2 regions of the Stenotrophomonas sp. YJH_SMC_16 genome follow, and region 2 is predicted to be linked to the other one. Evidence: riboswitches for the same ligand, from Rfam matches in the RefSeq annotation. Region 2 holds a riboswitch; the other holds the start of a gene.
What was found. Region 2 has a riboswitch for thiamine pyrophosphate ahead of AC5P6E_RS15975 (TonB-dependent receptor). Riboswitches for the same ligand answer to the same signal wherever they lie in the genome.

Region 1: linked by a shared signal. The riboswitch ahead of thiC (phosphomethylpyrimidine synthase ThiC) and the one ahead of AC5P6E_RS15975 (TonB-dependent receptor) in region 2 are both predicted to bind thiamine pyrophosphate.

What each region holds. Positions count from the first base shown of each region.
Region 1 is NZ_JCAFRH010000001.1:266,989-276,522, forward strand. It holds gene AC5P6E_RS01185 (winged helix-turn-helix domain-containing protein) at 1-1,265, opposite strand, end outside; gene AC5P6E_RS01190 (ion channel) at 1,526-2,197, opposite strand; gene thiC (phosphomethylpyrimidine synthase ThiC) at 2,291-4,135, opposite strand; TPP riboswitch at 4,218-4,319, opposite strand; gene AC5P6E_RS01200 (BCCT family transporter) at 4,565-6,142, shown strand; gene ggt (gamma-glutamyltransferase) at 6,754-8,472, opposite strand; gene ilvC (ketol-acid reductoisomerase) at 9,162-9,534, shown strand, end outside.
Region 2 is NZ_JCAFRH010000007.1:56,853-66,386, reverse strand. It holds gene AC5P6E_RS16005 (ATP-binding protein) at 1-1,165, opposite strand, end outside; gene AC5P6E_RS16000 (response regulator) at 1,240-1,878, shown strand; gene AC5P6E_RS15995 (hypothetical protein) at 2,256-3,026, shown strand; gene AC5P6E_RS15990 (peptidoglycan-binding protein) at 3,138-5,129, shown strand; gene AC5P6E_RS15985 (glycine zipper 2TM domain-containing protein) at 5,376-5,783, shown strand; gene AC5P6E_RS15980 (phosphotransferase enzyme family protein) at 5,912-7,036, shown strand; TPP riboswitch at 7,080-7,175, shown strand; gene AC5P6E_RS15975 (TonB-dependent receptor) at 7,246-9,435, shown strand; gene pnuC (nicotinamide riboside transporter PnuC) at 9,444-9,534, shown strand, end outside.

The DNA.
Region 1 (9,534 bases), on a different contig from region 2:
AACACGATCGTCCGGCCATCACGCAACCAGGCCCAGCCACGCAGTTCAGCGGCCTCGCTGGTCAGCTGCTCGGGCGTGCCACCCGCTGCCGGCATGCGCCACAGGTCGCCCAGCTGCGGATTGCGCACGAACACCAGCCACTTGCCATCAGGCGAGTAGCGCGGCGCATAGTCGAAGTCATCCTCGGCAACACCGTAGTCCAGCGCCTCCCATTGGCCACTGGCCAGATCGAGCTTGCGGATGCCCCGATGGGCATAGCGCCCCACCATGCTGCCGAACACCAGGCCACGGCCGTCCGGCGTCCAGTCGAAACTGAGCAGCTCGGTGCCATCGCACCGCGTGGCCTGGCGCAGGGCACCACCGGTCGCGCTGGCGATCAGCACCTGGCAGCCGCCGTTGTTGCTGAACCGCGCGAAGGCGATCTCGCGTCCATCCGGCGACCAGCTCGGGAAGCGGTCAACCGAGCCGGCCGGCGGAGCCAGCAGCTGCCGCGCTGGCGCGTTGCCGGAGGTCTGCACCTTGATCGCCCCACCCCCTTGCCCGTCTTCGTTGGCGCCTTCATAGGCCACCAACGAACCATCGGGTGAAAGCGTGGGATAGGTTTCAAAACCGCTGGTTGCAGTGATCAACCGATAGGGGCGCTGCGGGCTGCCGATCACGCGCGTGCCGTTCTCCACGGCCGCATCCACCGCTGAACTGCTGGCCGGTGCCCGCCGCAGCAGCAGCGCGGCCAGCACCACCACCGTGGCCAGCATCAGCACGCCCAGCACCAGCAGCACGCGCCGGCGGACGTGGCGCCAGCGGCGGCGCGATGCCTGCACGTGTGCCGGCCTCTCCTCGGCGATGACCATCACCGGTTGCAGGTCCGCGATTTCGTCATCGGCTCCTGCGGACGGCGCCGGCTCGACATCGTCCAGTACCTGCACCGGCACCAGCAGGCGATAGCCGGTCTTGGCGATGGTCTCGATATAGGCCTGGCCGTTGTCGTCGTCGTTGCTGAACGCCTTGCGCAGCTGGGTGACGGCCTGGGTAAGCACATCATTGGTCGGCAGCGTGTCCGGCCAGACTTCCGCGAACAGTTCATCGCGGGTGACAACACGCCCTGGCTGGCGCAGCAGTACACGCAGCACGCCCAGCGCCTTCGGCGTCAGCCGACGCGGGCGACGCGCACCGACGACCTCGACTTCTCGCGAGGACAGAGTGACAGTGCACTCTCCGATCCGGATCCGATCGAATCCGGGGGGCTGGTTTTCACTGCTGTTCATTTTCCGCTACACAGTAGAGACAGGTCCGGGGCAGCGTTTGCCTTCGATACCCTCCCGTCCTGGGAACAGCAAAAAGCCAGACTCCGCACAAAGCATCGGCGCATACCGCAAAAACAATGAAGCGGGCGAATACTAGCCTATGCGGGTTACCTCGCCTATCGCGTGGTCGACATCCAGGCTCTCTCTCGCCGACGCATTCACATAATTTGCTGCACCATTCGCGCCCTGCGGGGCGCGGAATTTTTATCTGGCGTTCATTTTCACATGCGCCGCAGCATGGTCAATCCGACCAGTCGCGAAACCACCAAAGCCACGTACATCACGCCTGAAAACTGCTCCAGCATGACCAATGCACGCGCCTGCGGATGCAGTGGCACGACGTCGCTCAGGCCGACACCCGAGAGCAAACTGAAGCTCAGATAAAGCAGTTCCATCCAGGTGCGCTGTGCACCACCACCGGTGCCCTGGAAACTGCCCGGATACCACTGCTGGCACACGGCGAAAGCAAACGCGAAGGCCCAGGCCAGCAACGTGAATGTCGCACCTGCCGCGAACAGTTCATCGCGGGTGACTTTATGGTCCTGGAGCATGTAGGCGATGAGTGCACCGGCCGTATAGAAGTACAGCAGGCTTTCCAGCAGCTGCGCGGTGGTCAGCAGCGCACTGCGATCCAGCAATGCACCGGCCAGCGAGAACACCACCGAAGGAATGGCCAGCAGCAGCGCCAGCCAAGTGCCCAGCGGGCTGCGCTGGACCACCCACAGCGCCAGGCCCAGTACCGCCATGCCGAACATGCCCAGCGCCGCGCGGCCCGCAGCGGTGTCATCCAGCGCGGGGTATAGCAGCACGGCGATCAACTGGGCCCCCAGCAGCCAGGCCGAAGGATGACGGCGGGCAATGGCCAGCCAGCGGGTGGTGATGGCAACGGGCATGGCGTCCTTTCCCCAGGGTGGTGGGCCGAGGATAGCCGGGAGCGGTGTGATGAGCGGTAGTGCCGGCCGCTGGCCGGCACCCCCGCTTCCGCATCACCCCTGGCGGTAGACCTCGGCACCGGCCGCGCGGAACTCCGCCGACTTCTCCTTCATGCCGGCCTCGGCGTAGTCGCGCACGTCCTGAGTGATCTTCATCGAACAGAAGTGCGGACCGCACATCGAGCAGAAGTGCGCCAGCTTGTGCGCATCCTTCGGCAGCGTCTCGTCATGGAATTCCTTGGCCTTCTCCGGATCCAGGCCAAGATGGAACTGGTCTTCCCAGCGGAACTCGAAGCGCGCCTTGCTCAGCGCGTTGTCGCGCACCTGCGCGCCCGGATGGCCCTTGGCCAGGTCGGCCGCATGCGCGGCGATGCGATAGGCCATGATGCCGTCACGCACGTCCTGGCGATTGGGCAGGCCGAGGTGTTCCTTCGGCGTCACGTAGCAGAGCATGGCGGTACCAAACCAGCCGATCATCGCCGCACCGATCGCGCTGGTGATGTGGTCGTAGCCCGGCGCGATGTCGGTGGTCAGCGGGCCCAGCGTATAGAACGGCGCCTCGCCGCACTCGCGCAGCTGCTTGTCCATGTTCTCCTTGATCAGCTGCATCGGCACATGGCCGGGGCCTTCGATCATGGTCTGCACATCATGCTTCCAGGCGATCTTCGTCAGCTCACCCAGCGTTTCCAGCTCACCGAACTGCGCGGCGTCGTTGGCATCGGCGATGCAGCCCGGGCGCAGGCCGTCACCCAGCGAGAAGGTCACGTCATAGGCCTTCATGATCTCGCAGATGTCTTCGAAATGCGTGTAGAGGAAATTCTCCTTGTGGTGCGCCAGGCACCACTTGGCCATGATCGAGCCACCACGGCTGACAATGCCGGTCACGCGCTTGGCGGTGAGTGGCACGTAGCGCAGCAGCACGCCAGCGTGGATGGTGAAGTAGTCCACGCCCTGCTCGGCCTGCTCGATCAGCGTGTCACGGAAGATTTCCCAGGTAAGTGCTTCGGCACGGCCGTCGACCTTCTCCAGCGCCTGGTAGATCGGCACGGTACCGATCGCCACCGGCGAGTTGCGGATGATCCACTCGCGGGTCTCATGGATGTGCTTGCCGGTGGACAGGTCCATCACCGTGTCACCGCCCCAGCGGATCGCCCACACCAGTTTCTCCACTTCCTCGGCAATGCCCGAGGACACCGCGCTGTTGCCGATGTTGGCGTTGATCTTGGTCAGGAAGTTGCGGCCGATGATCATCGGCTCGCTTTCCGGGTGGTTGATGTTGTTGGGCAACACCGCGCGGCCGCGTGCGATCTCATCGCGCACGAACTCCGGTGTGATGATCTTCTGGATCGAGGCACCAAATGCCTCGCCGGGGTGCTGCTGCAGCAGGCCGGCATCGCGGATCGCGTCCAGGCGCTGGTTCTCGCGGATGGCGACGAACTCCATCTCCGGCGTGATGATGCCACGGCGCGCGTAGTGCATCTGGGTGACGTTGGCACCTGCACGCGCACGGCGCGGCAGGCTGCGCGCGGGAAATCGCACCGCATCGAGCTTCGGGTCCTGCTCGCGATCGCGGCCGAACGAAGAACTCAGTCCTTCGAGCTGCTCGGTATCACCGCGCTCTTCCACCCAGCCGCGGCGCAGTTCCGGCAAACCGGCCGACAGATCGATGCGCACCTCCGGATCGGTGTACGGACCGGACGTGTCGTAGACCGTGACCGGTGCGTTCTCTTCGCCGCCGAACAGCGTCGGCGTGCGGGTCAACGCGATCTCGCGCATCGGCACCTGCAGATCCGGACGTGAGCCGGGCACGTGGATCTTGCGCGAGCCGGGGATGGGCCGGGTCACGGATTCGGAGAGTTGCTGGGCCTGTTGCTGCAGGGCGGAGAGCTGTGCGTTCATCGGGCATCGTCCAGGAAGGTCAGGGACGAAGCGGCGGCGCACTGCTGCCGCTCCCGGACGGTCCTAGGGCGGAGTCCGGGCATGGCTGCACTGCAAAGCTTCCCTACGCCGGTATGAGCCGGATCAGGTTCCAAGGGACTGTCTCAACCGTGGCCACATGGCCGCGGTACCCCCGCTTCTTGGTGCGCATTAGACCATAGAACGCACCGCAGCTCCTGGCTGTTCCATCCACGCACGGCGTGGATCCGCTGTTTCTGTATTAACAGAACCGTGACATCGCATTCAGTAACGTGCACGCGCATCGTGCCGCTGCGGCCGGTGTTTCCTCGCCGCCTTCGCGGCCCCTGCCCGGCCTGTGCTGCATGTCGCCGGCCCCTCGCAGCAAGCTCTGCTCGCTCCCCTCAATCCCTTGATCGGAAAAGCCCCTTCATGGTGTTTCGCGTTTCCATTGCACTGGTTCTGCTGCTGGTGCTGCTCGCCGGTGTTGCACCCGGCCCCTTCAATACCGTGGTGCAGAGCATCCTCGGCGAACTCATCCGCGGCATCGGCTGGCTCTACCTGCTGGTCGTGTTCCTGGCCCTGGTATTCCTGACGTACCTGGCCTTCGGCCGCTTCGGCAACCTGCGCATCGGTGGCGAAGACGCCGAACCGGAATTCTCGCGGGCCAGCTGGATGTCGATGCTGTTCGCCGCCGGCATGGGCATCGGCCTGGTGTTCTGGGGCGCCGCCGAGCCCATTTCGCATTTCAGCAAACCACCGGAAGGGCTGGCACCTGAAAGCATGGATGCTGCGCGTGCTGCCATGCGCTACGTGTTCTTCCATTGGGGCCTGCACCCGTGGGCCATCTATGCGTTGATCGGCCTGGCAATGGCCTGGTTCCAGTTCAACCGCAACGGCCGTGGCCAGATCAGCGATATGTTGCAACCGATCATCGGCCGTCACCATCGTGGCTGGATCGGGCATGTGGTCAACATCTCCGCAGTCGTCGCCACTGCGATTGGCGTGGCTACAGCTCTCGGCTTCGGCACGGTGCAGATCGCAGCCGGCGTGGAACGCGTGTTCGGCGTGCAGGCGGGCGTGCCGCTGCAGCTGACCATCATTGCGGTGGCCTTCGTTCTGTACATGGCGTCCACGCTCAGCGGCGTCGGCCGCGGCATGAAATGGCTGTCCAACTTCAACCTTGCACTGGCGGCGCTGCTGCTGGCGCTGGTGCTGGTACTCGGCCCGACTGGCGCGATCTTCAACACGTTCACCACCACGCTGGGCTCCTATCTCAACCAGCTGGTGACGATGAGCCTGCGCATGTCACCGTTCTCGTCCAGCACCTGGGTCGCGGACTGGACGATCTTCTACTGGGCCTGGTGGATTTCCTGGGCACCGTTCGTCGGTTCGTTCATCGCGCGCATCTCGCGCGGGCGCAGTGTTCGGGAGTTCGTGATCGGCGTGGTGCTGGCACCGACGCTGCTGGGTTTCTTCTGGTTCTCGGTGTTCGGCGGCACCGCCATCTGGATGCAGATCTTCGGCCATGCCGACCTCCTGCAGGCGCTGGGCAACGGCTACGAGACAGTGCTGTTCACCATGTTCGACAGCCTTCCGTTGCCTCTTCTTCTGTCGAGCATCGCGTTGGTGCTGCTGATGATCTTCTTCGTGACCTCGGCTGATTCTGCGGTACTGGTACTGGCCAGCATGTCCACGGACGACGCTGGCGAGCCATTGCGCAAGCACAAAGTGGCGTGGGGTGTCGGCATTGCGCTGGTGGCGGGTTCCTTGCTGTTGGCAGGCGGGCTGGAGGCGCTGCAGGGCATGATCACCATCGCAGCGCTGCCGTTCGCGCTGCTGATGCTTCTTGTGATGGTGTCGCTGTACCGGGTGCTGGACCAGGAGTACACGCGTGAGCGGCGGCAGGCGCAGCGCCAGCGGCACATGATCGATGCGTGGATCGCACGCGAGATGGCGGCGCAGGAGGAGACCCAGGCGGAAGCAGCGCGCGCGCACGATCAGGATTGAGGGGGGTTTGCAGCCTGCGGCTGCACCGCTTTTCTCAAGCAACGGCAACAGCAACTTCAAAAGCGGCTCTGGATTTCTGCTGGTTTGGCGGGGAGGGGGCAGATGGCGGGACACGCCGCAAGTACGTCCTTGTAGGCTCGGCCACGGCATCCATGCCGTGGACGGTCCCGCCATCTGCCCCCTCCCCGCCTCCGACAATTTCCCGGTGACGGCAGTAGATCCACGCCACGCGTGGATCAGGTGTATCGGAAAACAAGAAGGGGTCGGATCCGTTTTCCTTCGGAAAACGGATCCGACCCCAACCCACAGCGCGCGGCTGTTGCTGTTGCCTTTGCTCTTGATCTTCTTCTTTCTCTTCCTGCGGTGGCGGCCGCAGGAAACTGTCAGGGGCCGGGCGGGTGGGTTGGCTGGGGGCGTGAGCCGCATGGGCAGGACGCCCAACCCCGGTCTTGCCGTGTGCGCAGGACAGCGCACACGAGCAAGCGGCTGCCAAGCCTCCAGGGACGGATTCACGGCGTCCCCCGAACAGCCCACCCGCCCGGCCCAATCACATGATCCCGCTTCCACGAACCACCACCGCAGAGGGGGCTCAGCCCGGTGGACGGAAAACCTCAATACCCCGCCGCCTGCCCATCCTTGCGGCTCTCCGACGCGCCGTAATAGACCCCGGTCTCGGGATCACGCATGATCGCCTGATACCCACCATACGGGCCGTCGGCGAACACGATGCGATGCCCCTTGCGCATCAGCGCGCGCACCGTTTCATACGGGAAGCCGGTTTCCAGATTCACTTCACCACCGTCGGTCATCGCCGTGGCCTGCCCGGTCGGTTCGGTTGAGCCTTCATGCTGGATGCGCGGCGCATCGCCGGCTTCCTGCAGGTTCATGCCGAAGTCCACCAGGTTCATCACGATCTGCGCGTGGCCCTGCGGCTGCATCGCGCCGCCCATCACGCCGAAGCTGGCGTACGGCTTGCCGCCCTTGGTGATGAAGGCCGGGATGATGGTCTGGAACGGGCGCTTGCCCGGCGCATAGCCGTTGGGATGATTCTTCTGCAACACGAACATCTCGCCACGGTCCTGCAGGATGAAGCCCAGCCCCGGCGGTGCCATGCCACTGCCCATGCCGCGGTAGTTGGACTGGATCAGCGACACCATCATGCCGTCGGCGTCGGCCACGGTCATGTAGATCGTGTCGCCCTCTTCCAGCTGCTTCGGCGTACCCGGCTGCACTTCCTTCAACGCTTTGTCCATCGAGATCAGCGCGCGACGCTGCGCGGCGTACTCTTTGGAAATCAGCTTCTGCACCGGTGCCGGCTGGAAGGCCATGTCGGCGTAGAAGCGTGCACGGTCGGCGAACGCGAGCTTCTTTGCTTCCACGAACAGGTGCACGTGCTCGGGTGAGCCGAACGGAATCTTCGAGAAATCGTAGCCTTCCAGCACGTTGAGGATCTGCAGCGCGGCGATGCCCTGGCTGTTCGGCGGCAGCTCCCACACGTCGTAGCCACGGTAGTTGCTGCTGACCGGTTCAACCCACTCGCCGTGATGGTCGGCCAGGTCCTGGTAGCTCAGGTAACCGCCATTGGCCTTGAAGTAATCACCGATCGTGCGGGCGATGTCACCTTTGTAGAAGGCGTCGCGGCCGCCGTCCGCGATCTTCTGCAGCGTGCTGGCCAGATTCGGGTTCTTCCACATTTCCCCCTTGCGCGGGGCGTGCCCGTTGATCGTGAACTGCTCCTTGAAGCCCGGGTACTGCGACAGCTTGGGCACAGAGCGGTCCCAGTAGTAGGCGATCACTTCAGCCACCGGGTGACCCTCGCGCGCGTAGCGGATGGCCGGCGCGAGGTTGTCGGCCATCGGCTTGCGGCCGAAGCGTTCGTGCAGCGCGAACCAGCCATCGACCGCGCCGGGCACCGACACCGGCAGCGGGCCGGTGGCCGGAATGTCCTTCAGGCCACGGCGCTGGAACTCGGCCAGGGTGAGCGATTTCGGCGAGCGGCCCGAGCCGTTGTAGCCATAGAGCTTCTGCGTCTTCGGGTCCCAGACGATGGCGAACAGGTCGCCGCCGATGCCGTTGCCGGTGGGCTCCATCAGGCCGAGCGCGGCGTTGGCGGCAATCGCCGCGTCCACTGCCGAACCGCCGCCCTTCATCACGTCCAGCGCGATCTGGGTGGCCAGCGGCTGCGACGTGGCGGCCATCGCGTGCGGGGCGATCACCTCCGAACGAGTGGCGAAGGTCTGGCCGGTAATGCGGTCGGCGGCGAAGGACAGTGCAGGCATGGCGGCGAGCACGGCGGTGGCGAGCAGGGAACGGGCAAGGCGTCGGGACACGGTCGGGTTCCGATGGAAGGGTGGTGCTCCGATCTTCGCCGCTGCGGCCTTCACGCGGTATCGGGCAGAGGTCATGGGCGATGGTCTTTCGGTGGGTGCGGACCCAGGCCCGCACCCAGCAAGGCGAAAACAGCCCGGATTCCGCGCAAAAACCGCCCTGAAAGGAGTGAATTCGGGTTCACCGAAACACTTTCAGCGGCAACCATCCTTGTGCCGCAAGCGATTGCGCTGGATGCGCCAGAAACCGATAGAAAATCCGTCGCGAGGGTTGACAGCGCCGAAATGGCTGTGTTTCTCTCGATCACATGTTGCATCACAACACACCACCGCGAACCCACATCGAAGCCGCCGACACCGGCGCCGCTTCGCTGCGTTCGATTCTTGTGCTCGTACTTATTACCCAACCAACAGGTGCGGGACGAGCCAGCGTGTAAGCAACAAACACACCGGAACTCATCAAAACCCGCACCCGCCAAGGTGCGGGTTTTTTCATTTCAGGACCTGGTTTCAGACGCAACCACCATGAACAACGCCAACTTCAAAACCTGGACCAGCACCGCCACGACGCCTCGTGGTGGCTGTGCCTGTGCGACGCATGGCGCCTCCTCCACCGCTTTCCCCTGACCGGCCGGTACGTCACCTCGACGACCGGCCGTTCTTTTTTCTTCCCACCGCAAGGAACCTCCCCCATGAGCACCAACGACCTGCCCCAGACCAAGATCGCCGTCATCGGCTACGGCAGCCAGGGCCGCGCCCACGCACTGAACCTGCGCGAATCCGGCTTCGACGTGGTGGTAGGCCTGCGTCCGGGCGGCCCGACCGAGGTCAAGGCACAGGCCGATGGCTTCACCGTGAAAGCACCGGCCGATGCGGTGAAGGATGCCGACCTGGTCGCCGTGCTGACCCCGGACATGGTGCAGAAGAAGCTCTACGACGACGTGCTGGCGCCGAACATGAAGCAGGGTGCGGTGCTGTTGTTCGCGCACGGCCTGAACGTTCATTTCGACATGATCAAGCCGCGTGACGATCTCGACGTGGTACTGGTCGCACCGAAGGGCCCGG
Region 2 (9,534 bases):
ACAGGCCCAGCAGCGCCGGGCTGTCACGCTGGCTGACGATCACGTTCGGCACGCTGATGAAGGGCTGGCTGAACACCCAGTCCGGGCCCAGGTAGCGCGAATCGGCAGGAATGCCCATTACCGCCTGCAGCTCGCCGCGGCGTGCCTTCTCGCGCACCTCGTACCAGTCATGGCTGTTTTCCACCTGCAGGTTGGCGCCGGCCTGCAGCAAACGCCGCAGGTATTCGCTGGCCAGGCCGCTGGGTCTGCCATCCTGGTCCGCGAACGACAGCGGCGCCGCGTTCGGCGCGAAGCCGATCTTCAACGGCTGCTCCAGTACCCGCTTCTCGGCCTGGCTCAGCGCCAGCTGTGCCGATGCCGACCACCGCGGAGGTGGCAGCCAGCGCTGCACCAGCGCATCGCGCTGGGCCTGGCTGGTCGCGGCCAGCGCCAGGTCCAACGCTTCGGCCAGCGGCTGCTTGCTGTTGGGAATGCCGAAGTGCAGCCGTTCGGGCGGCAGATCGCTGGGGCGCAGCAGCACGACCCCCTGCAGGTCCTCGCGGGCGATCAGTTCGGTGGCTACGTACGCATTGCCGATGTAAACGTCAGCCTTGTCGTCTCTGACCATCTCCAGCGCCGCCAGCGAGCTGTTTGCGACAAGCTGTCGTGCCCGGGGGAAGCGCGCCCGCACCTGCGGGCCGGTCAGGAAGTCCTGCTCGATCACCACCCGCAGTCCATCCAGGTCGGGGATGTCGGAGGCACGCAGGTCATCCGGGCGTCCCACCAGGGCCAGCGGCGCCTCGCCATAAGCGGCGGTATAGACCATGCAGCGGGTGAGGTCGGCACTGAGACCGACATTCATCACCACGTCGATCTCACCACGACATGCCGCGTCCAGCACGGATGTCCAGTCGGAATAGCGCCTCGCCTCGACCTTCATGCCTAGCTGACGGGCGAGAAGCGACAGATAATCGGGTCCGAGGCCGACCTGCTGGCCATCACGGAGGGACTCGAACGGCGGCCAGCCACTGTCATACTGGCCCACGACGATGCTCGGATGCGCGGCAACGTACTCGCGCTGCAGCGGGGTGAGCGGCAACGGTCCAGGCACCGCCTGTGCCAGCGCCGCAGGCAACGCCAGCACGGCCAGCAGCAGGACCAGCCCGCGAACAGCCCAGCTACGCATCGGCGTCGATCTCCTAGAATCTGCCAGGAGCCGCGATGGTCGCGGCCCGGCCTGCCCGGTGGTCATACTAGAGCATGAGCTTGCGCATCATCATCGCAGACGACCACCCGGTGGTCCGTATCGGTACCCGCGCCGTCATCGAATCGAGCGGGGTTGGCCGCGTGGTCGGCGAAGCCGACAGTGCACAGGCGCTGATGGCCCTGCTTGGCAGCCAGCCCTGCGACCTGCTGGTGACCGACTACTCCATGCCCGGCAGCCCACAGGCCGACGGCTTCGCCATGATCGGCATGATCCGCCGGCGCCATCCCGACCTGCCTGTACTGATGCTCAGTGTCTCCAACAATCTGGCGATCCTGCGCATGGTGCTCGACAGCGGCGTGCTCGGCCTGGTCGACAAGAGTTCGTCGATGGACGAACTGCCGCAGGCCATCCAGTCGGTCTACCGGGGCCAGCCCTACATCAGCCGAAGCCTGCGCGAGCGGGTCGAGGCCGCCGGCAGCTGGCGCATGCGCGAGGGCGACGGCAAGCCGCTGTCGCCACGCGAAGTGGAGGTGCTGCGGCTGCTGGGCACCGGCATGACCGTGAAGGAAATCTCGCTGCAGCTGCACAAGAGCGTCAGCACCATCAGCCGGCAGAAGGGTGACGCCATGCTCAAACTGGGCCTGAAGGGCGACGCCGAGCTGTTCGATTACCTGCGCGACGGCAATATCTGAGAGCCAGATCACAAAGAAGGGCATCTGCCACCGCCCTCTTTGACCCGCCGCCGATCTGTGCCAAGATGGCCCGGCATGAGTTCTCAATGCGAGGTCGAAGGAATCGACCGGCTCATGTCCTCGCTCCCGTCCCTGGTGGATGGGGTGCGGTTTCCTGCCGGCCGTCTGGCCCGGCAACGCTGACCATGGAGAGGCGCATGCATCATTCCCCCAAGCTACGTTGGACCCTGCCGGTGCGACCCCTGCGCGCATTCGCGGCGTGCCTGCTCGTCTCTCTTTCCGCTGCCGCCTGCAGCGCCGCCGATCCGGCCCCCTCGTCCTCCCAGCCCGGCGCTCCTGCGCAGGCTGCCAATGCGCCCCGACAGGATGTTGCCCCGATGCAGACCCCCACCCCCGATGCCGCCGTCATCCCGCCCGACGCGCCGACCGTCATGTATTTCACCTACCAGGTGGACGGCGATGGCGCGACCTCCTATGAGGTCCAGAACGGCAGCGTGGCGACCTTCTGGTTCGGCCACACCTTCACCCTCGATGGCACCACGTTCTACACGGGTTTCTCCTGGGATACCCGCGAGCACTACGGCAAGCCGGGCGAGCAGACGCCGGCCGGTCCGGATGACCGCGCCAACCTCGCCGAGGCCACCTTCGTGCTGGCCGGCACCGACGCCAGGAAGCCATGGAAGTTCCGTGGCCAGGAATGGACCATCGGCGCACTGGGCGCGTACGACAAGGCCGACGATGTCGATACCCGGCGCAAGCCACTTGAACATCGCACCGCCGACGGCCGCCTGCTGCTGGCGGTGCCGACCCGCAGCTTCGACCGCGGCATCAGCAGCACCGGCTATGCGCTGCTGCTGTTCAACCCCAAGCGCAGCGAAGACGACGTGGACAGCAAGGTCTGGCGCTATGTCGGCTCGGTGCGCACCGGTGAGGACAACAGCGCGGCCTGCGACGAAGGCAACGTGATGCCCTGCACCGGCAGCGATGGCGAACTGGCCTTCGCTGCCGAGGGCAACGGCCTGCCGCGCCTGACCGTGACCTTCAAGGGCACCACCATCGAAGGCCCCGGCAAGACCCGCGCCCTGGGTGCCAGCGACACCGTGCACTACACCTTCGACAGCGCGACCCAGCAGTACGTCGCGCCTTGATAGCACCCGCCACGCGCGGGTTCCCTGTTGACCGACATGTTCTTGACTCACGGATGAGTCCGGTTGGCGATTCGCGGCATGCGCCGCTCCATCAACCCCGAGGAAAACGTCATGGCACAGCATGACTACAGCAGAAAGGAAGTCCTGGACATCGTCGAGCAGGTCGCCCGGCAGAAAGGCATTCCGGTCGATGACTTCATGCGCTTCGCGCACATCGAGACGGGCGGCACCTTCAACGAGCGCGCCCACAACACCTCGTCCGGCGCCAAGGGCCTGTTCCAGTTCGTGCCCGGCTCCGCGCGCCAGTACCACCTGACCGGCCACGAGTTCGACCCCACCCGCAACACCGAGGCGGCCGCGCAGATGTACCAGGACAACCTGGACTCGATGGCGCGCCGCAACGAGCGCACCGGCAACCCGTACCTGTCCGGTGGCAACACGCCCACCGGCCTGGACCTGTACCTGGCCCACCAGCAGGGCAGCGCCGGCTATGGCTCGGTGCAGACCGCCATTGCCACCGGCACCTTCGGCGTGGTGCGCAACAGCCACGGCGAAGAGATCAACATGCGCCGCAACGTGCTGAACCAGATCGGTTCCGACGCGAAGGCGCTGACCGGCCACACCCTGGCCGAGATGCGCGGCATGAACGATGGCGACCTGGCGCGGACGTTCTCCAGCTACTACATCCACAAGTACGCGGCGATCAGCATTCCGGAAAAGAACATCGAACCGCAGGCGGTGGCGCAGGGCCAGGGCCAGACCGCGGCAGCGCCCGCACAGGTCAGCGCAGCCGTAGCGGCCGGTGCTGCCACGTTGGCGGCAACCGCAACAGCCGCTGCCGCGCCGAAGCCGGGCATCGAACTGCAGGCCGCCTACGAGGCCGGCGTGAAGTACGACCACGTCAAGTACGCCATCAACATCCCGGGTCACGCGCTGTACGTGCCGGGCAAGACCGGCAAGAACGTGGAGCAGGGTTACATCGACTGTTCCGGTTGGGTCGGCACGCTGCAGAACCGGACCATGGACGAGATCAACCAGAAGGCCGGGCATGCGGTGTTCAGCAAGGCTGATCGCATCGACCTGGGCAACCTGGGTTCCGGCGGCATCGTGCGCAAGGCGTTCGACCAGTCCGGCGTGCTGCTGGACCGCGACGCGATCCTGAAGCCCGATGCGCTGAAGGAAGGCATGATCATCGGCCTGGATACGGCCAAGACCCGCCATGAGCACTGGAACGGCATCGACCACATTGTGATGGTGGTGCGCGACCCCAACACCGACAAGCTGCTGATCAGCCAGTCCACCGGCAGCAAGGGCGTGCACACCATGCCGGTCGAGGACTACCTCAAGCAGGTGAAGGAGCACCCGAACTGGAAGCTGTACGCCTCCGATCCGCTGTCCAAGGCGCGCGACCTGCTGGAAAACCGCACCCAGTCGCACGAGCAGACACAGGGCAAGCCTGCGGCCGAGCACAAGGCCGCTGCCACCCCGCACGCCGAACTGTACAAGCAGGGTGCGCACAGCGAGGGCGTGCGCAGGGTGCAGGAGCAGCTGGGCCACCTCGGCTACGTCGGTGCCGACGGCAAGCCGCTGGTCGAGGATGGCCGCTTCGGCCGCAACACCGACGCGGCGGTGCGCCAGCTGCAGAAAGACAACGGCCTGGTGGCCGACGGCATTGTCGGGGCGAAGACCCTGGAGGCGATCAAGGACGCCCGCGAACGGCCGTTGCTGAACGACGAGCGGCACCCGCGCAATCCATTGTTCATCCAGGCCAGCAAGGGTCTGGAACTGATGCCGGCAGGCACCTTCAAGGATCGCCACGCGCTGGAAAGCGCCGCTGCGGCCCTGACCAAGGAGGCGCATGCCGCCGGCCTGCAGCGCATCGACACGGTGGTGCCGAGCCCGAACGGTGAGCGCCTGTTTGCCGTGCAGGGCACGATCGGTGACCCCGCCGCCAGCCGCGTGGCGGTGGATACCCGTGCCGCCAGCGAGCAGAGCCTTGCGCTCAGCAGTGGTGCCGTGCAGGGTGCGCCCAACGTGCTGCACCAGCAGCAGGATGCCCAGCAGGAGCAGGCCCGGCAGGCACAGAAGGCGATGGGCATCTAAGCCCGCAGCGCCTTGGGAGAGAAGGGAGGGCCACGTCCGCGTGGCCTTTTCCCTTTCTGCCAGCTGAGCGGCCGAGGCCGCTTTCAGCCTCGCTTCATGCCACCTGCCGCTAGATGAATGCGCAAGCCGCACGGTGGACCAGGCAATGTTCCGGCAACGTTGGAACGCCAGCGTGGACACCACGGCAGCCGGGGCGCCCCGCGCCCTCCCTGCCCAGCGTGGCATGCACCTCACAGGAGAACTTACATGCTCAGTACTTCCGCACTCAGCTTCCGTGGTCTGGCGATGGCTCTGGCACTGGTGGCCGGTGTGGCCGTGGTCAGCGATGCCAGCGCGATGTCGAGGAAGGACAAGCGCACCCTGGTCGGCGCCGTGGTCGGTGGCGTGGCCGGCAACCTGCTCTCCAACGGCGATCCTGCCGCCACCGTGGGCGGCGCCGTGGCCGGCGGGGCGATCGGCAACCTGACGACCTCCGACCGCCGCGACCGTCGTTACTACGACAATCGCCGTTACGACGACCGTTACGATCGCCGTTACGACCGTGGCTACTACCGCAGCGGCTACTACGACCGTGGCAACGATCGTCGCTGGCAGCGCGAGCGCTACTACGACAACCGCTACTACCACGACCGCGGCCGCCATCGCGGCTGGTAAGAAGCGCGGCAGCATCACCGCAGCTGATGCACGGACGGGCGGGTCGATGACCCGCCCGTTTGCGTTGGCCGCGTGCATGGCGTTGAATGCGCAGCCTTGGATGTGACTTTCCCCACCGGGGCTGCGGCATGAATTCTTCTTCCCACCGCGTGCAGGGCCTCAACAACGACGAGGTCGCTGCCGACTGGCCACCGATCAGCGCGGCGGACATCGCGTGGCTGCGCCGGCGTTACCCGCAGCTGGGCGAGCACAGCCAACCGCGCTGGCACAGCCCCCGACCGCTGTCGGCCGCCGCCATCGTCGACGGCGTGGACGGCGCGCTGTTCATCAAGCGCCACCACCACAGCGTGCGCAGTGCGGCCTGCCTGGAAGAAGAACACCACTTCATCGCCCATCTCGCCGCCGCCGGCGTGCCGGTAGTACAGGTGCTGCCGGCCACCGATGGCCACACTGCCGTCGAGCATGGCGAATGGACCTTCGAGCTGCATGCGGTTGGCGTCGGTGAGGACCTGTATCGCGACGCGGTGTCGTGGTCGCTGCTGACCGATATCGCGCAGGCCCGTGAAGCCGGACGCGCACTCGCACAGCTGCACCGTGCCGCAGCCAGCTACCACGCGCCCCAGCGCAGCACGCATGTGCTGGTCGCGCGCGACGATCTGATCCGCGCCGACGATCCGATCGCGGCCGTCAAGGCAGGGCTGCACGAGCGCCCCGGGCTGGCCCGCTATCTCGCGCGCATTCCGTGGGAAGCGCAGCTGCAGCGTGACGTGTTGCCGTGGCATGCCGGCCTGGCCAGGCGCCTGCGCGACGAGCCGCGGCTGTGGGCCCACAACGACTGGCATGTTTCCAACCTGCTGTGGCGCGATGGGCAGATCAGCACCGTGCTGGATTTCGGCCTGGCCTCGCCCACCAGCGCACTGTTCGACCTCGCCACCGCGATCGAGCGCAACGCGGTGGCGTGGCTGGAGCTGGAGCGCGGCATGGAGGCGGTGCGCATCGATATCGCGCTGGCCCTGCTCGACGGCTACCGCCAGGTACTGCCGCTGTCGGCGGCACGCGTGCACCTGCTGGCCGACCTGCTGCCGATGGTCCATTTCGACTTCGCACTGTCCGAAGTGGAGTACTTCGAAGGTGTCACCGGCTCGACCGCGAATGCCGACGTGGCGTGGCAGCCCTTCATGCTGGGGCACCCGGCGTGGTTCCACAGCGCGCCGGGACAGGCACTGCTGCAGGCCCTGCACGCGGCAGCCTGAAGGGCGCCGGCTCGCAAATCCGTACCATTTGTAGTGAAATGGTCACCTGAAGCGGGGGTGCCTGGATCTGCCAGGCTGAGAGAGTCCCTTGGAACCTGATCCGGTTTGCACCGGCGTAGGGAGCTTTGAGCCGCAGCCACACCCCCGTCATGGGCCGGTGCACCTGCGCGCCGTCGCTTCGTCTCCCTTGTTGTCCGAAGACGAATCGAATGAACCGCTGCCTGCGCCCCACCCTGCTCTCCCTCGCCCTCTGCGCCGCGCTGCCGCTGCATGCCCGCGAGGCCGAGGCGTCCCCTGATGTGGCTGCCACCGGCGCCGAACGCTCGCCGACCGAACTGGCAGCGGTGCGCGTGCAGGCCGGCAAACCGAAGGCCGATACCTCACGCGTGAACGCCTTCGGTGGCGGCAGCTGGAAGGACACGCCGGCCTCGGTGAACGTGCTCGAGCGCGACTACCTCGATCGCCGCCAGGTGCGTTCGCTGTCCGAGCTGGCCAGCAACGATGCCTCGCTGGGTGATGCGTATGCGCCGGTGGGCTACTACCAGAACATCGCCATCCGTGGCTTCGCGCTGGACGCCGCCACCGGCTACCGCTTCAACGGCCTGTCCATCGCCGGCGAACAGCGCCTGGCGCTGGAGAACGTGCAGTCGGTGGAGATCCTCAAGGGTGAAGCCGGCCTGGCCGCAGGCGTGATGGCGCCCGGCGGCATCATCAACTACATCGGCAAGCGCCCGGCCGAAGTGCGCACCGCCACGCTCGGTACCGATTCGGAAGGCTCGCGCTACGTCGCCGTCGATGTCGGCCACTGGATCACCCCGCGCTTCGGCCTGCGCCTGAATGCCGCGTGGGATTCCAGCAATTCCTATGTCGAGCACGCCGATGGCCGCCGCAATTTCTACTCGCTGGCGGCCGACTGGCTGATCGGCGAACGCGGCAAGCTGGAAGTGGATGCCAACTACCAGACCAGCTCGCAGCGTTCGGTGTCCGGCTACCAGCTGCTGGGCGCGCGTGACCTGCCGCGCGGCGTCGACCGCGAGCACCTGCTCGGCTACCAGCCGTGGCAGCGCCCGGTGGATATCGCCAGCACCAACATCACCGCACTGCACACCTACGACTTCAATGACGCTTGGCAGTCGCGCGTGTCGGTCGGCCACAGCCGGTCGGTGATCGACGACAACGTCGCCTTCGCCTACGGCTGCTACTACGCCACGCAATGCGCCGATGGCACCGTGCCGGGCAACTACTTCGCGCCCAATGGCGACTACGACGTCTACGACTACCGCAGCCCGGGCGACACCCGCCGCAACCAGCAGGCCCGTACCGAGCTGCGCGGCCGTTTCGAGACCGGCAGCGTCGGCCATGAGCTGACCCTCGGTGCCGACTACTTCCGCCGCACCGTGGACAAGCGCCCCAGCGTCAACGAGTACGTCGGCACCACCAACATCCACGAGGCACCGGTGCCGGTGTTCGAGCCGTCGCCGAAGATGCCCGGCCCGTCCGCACGTCGCCTGGACAGCCGCCAGACCGCCTTCTTCGCGCTGGACCGGATCAGCTTCGGTGACGACTGGCAGTGGCTGGCCGGTGGCCGCTTCGTGCGCCTCGACGAGCGCGCCTACGACAAGCGCGGCACCCCGCAGCGCCACAGCCGCCTGTCGCGCTTCCTGCCGCAGACCGCGCTGGTGTGGAAGGCCACCGACCAGCTCAACGCCTATGCCAGTTACGTGCGCGGCATTTCGCTGGGCCAGGAAGCGCCGTTCTGGACCAGCAATGCCGACACCTTCCTGCCGTCGGTGCAGTCGCGCCAGCTGGAAGTGGGCGTGAAGTACGTACCGGTCGAGGCGTTGACCCTGGGTGCGGCCGTGTTCCGCATTTCGCAGCCGTACCAGTACGCCAGGCCGGACAACAGCGACGTGGGCTACACCTTCGTCGAGGAAGGCACCCAGACCCACACCGGCCTGGAGCTGACCGCCAACGGCCAGCTGACCGATGCATTGCAGATCGTGGCCAGTGCCAGCGTGCTGCAGGCGCGTGCGCGCGACACCGGCACGCCGGCTTATGAAGGCCATCAGCTGGTGAATGTGCCGAAGGTGCGGGCCAGCGTGCATGTGGCCTATGCGCTGCCGTTCGTGCAGGGCCTGGATGTCACTGGCGGCTGGCGTTATGCCGGTGCCAACGTCGCACGTGCCGACGGCGGCGTGCGCGCACCGGACTACTCGGTGTTCGACGCTGGTCTGCGCTTCCAGCATCGCCTGCACGAGCGTGCGGTGACCTGGAACCTGTCGGTGGACAACGTGTTCAACCGCTTCTACTGGCGCGATACCGGCAGCAGCGGCGGTGACTACTACCTGTTCCCCGGCGCACCGCGACAGGCCCGCCTGTCGGTGACGTTCGCGCTGTGAGCGGCGTGATGCTCGAGTGGACCGCCGCACTGTGCAGCATCCTTGGCGTCTGGCTGATGGCCCGGCGCCGGCTGGTGGCGTGGCCGGTGGGCCTGCTGT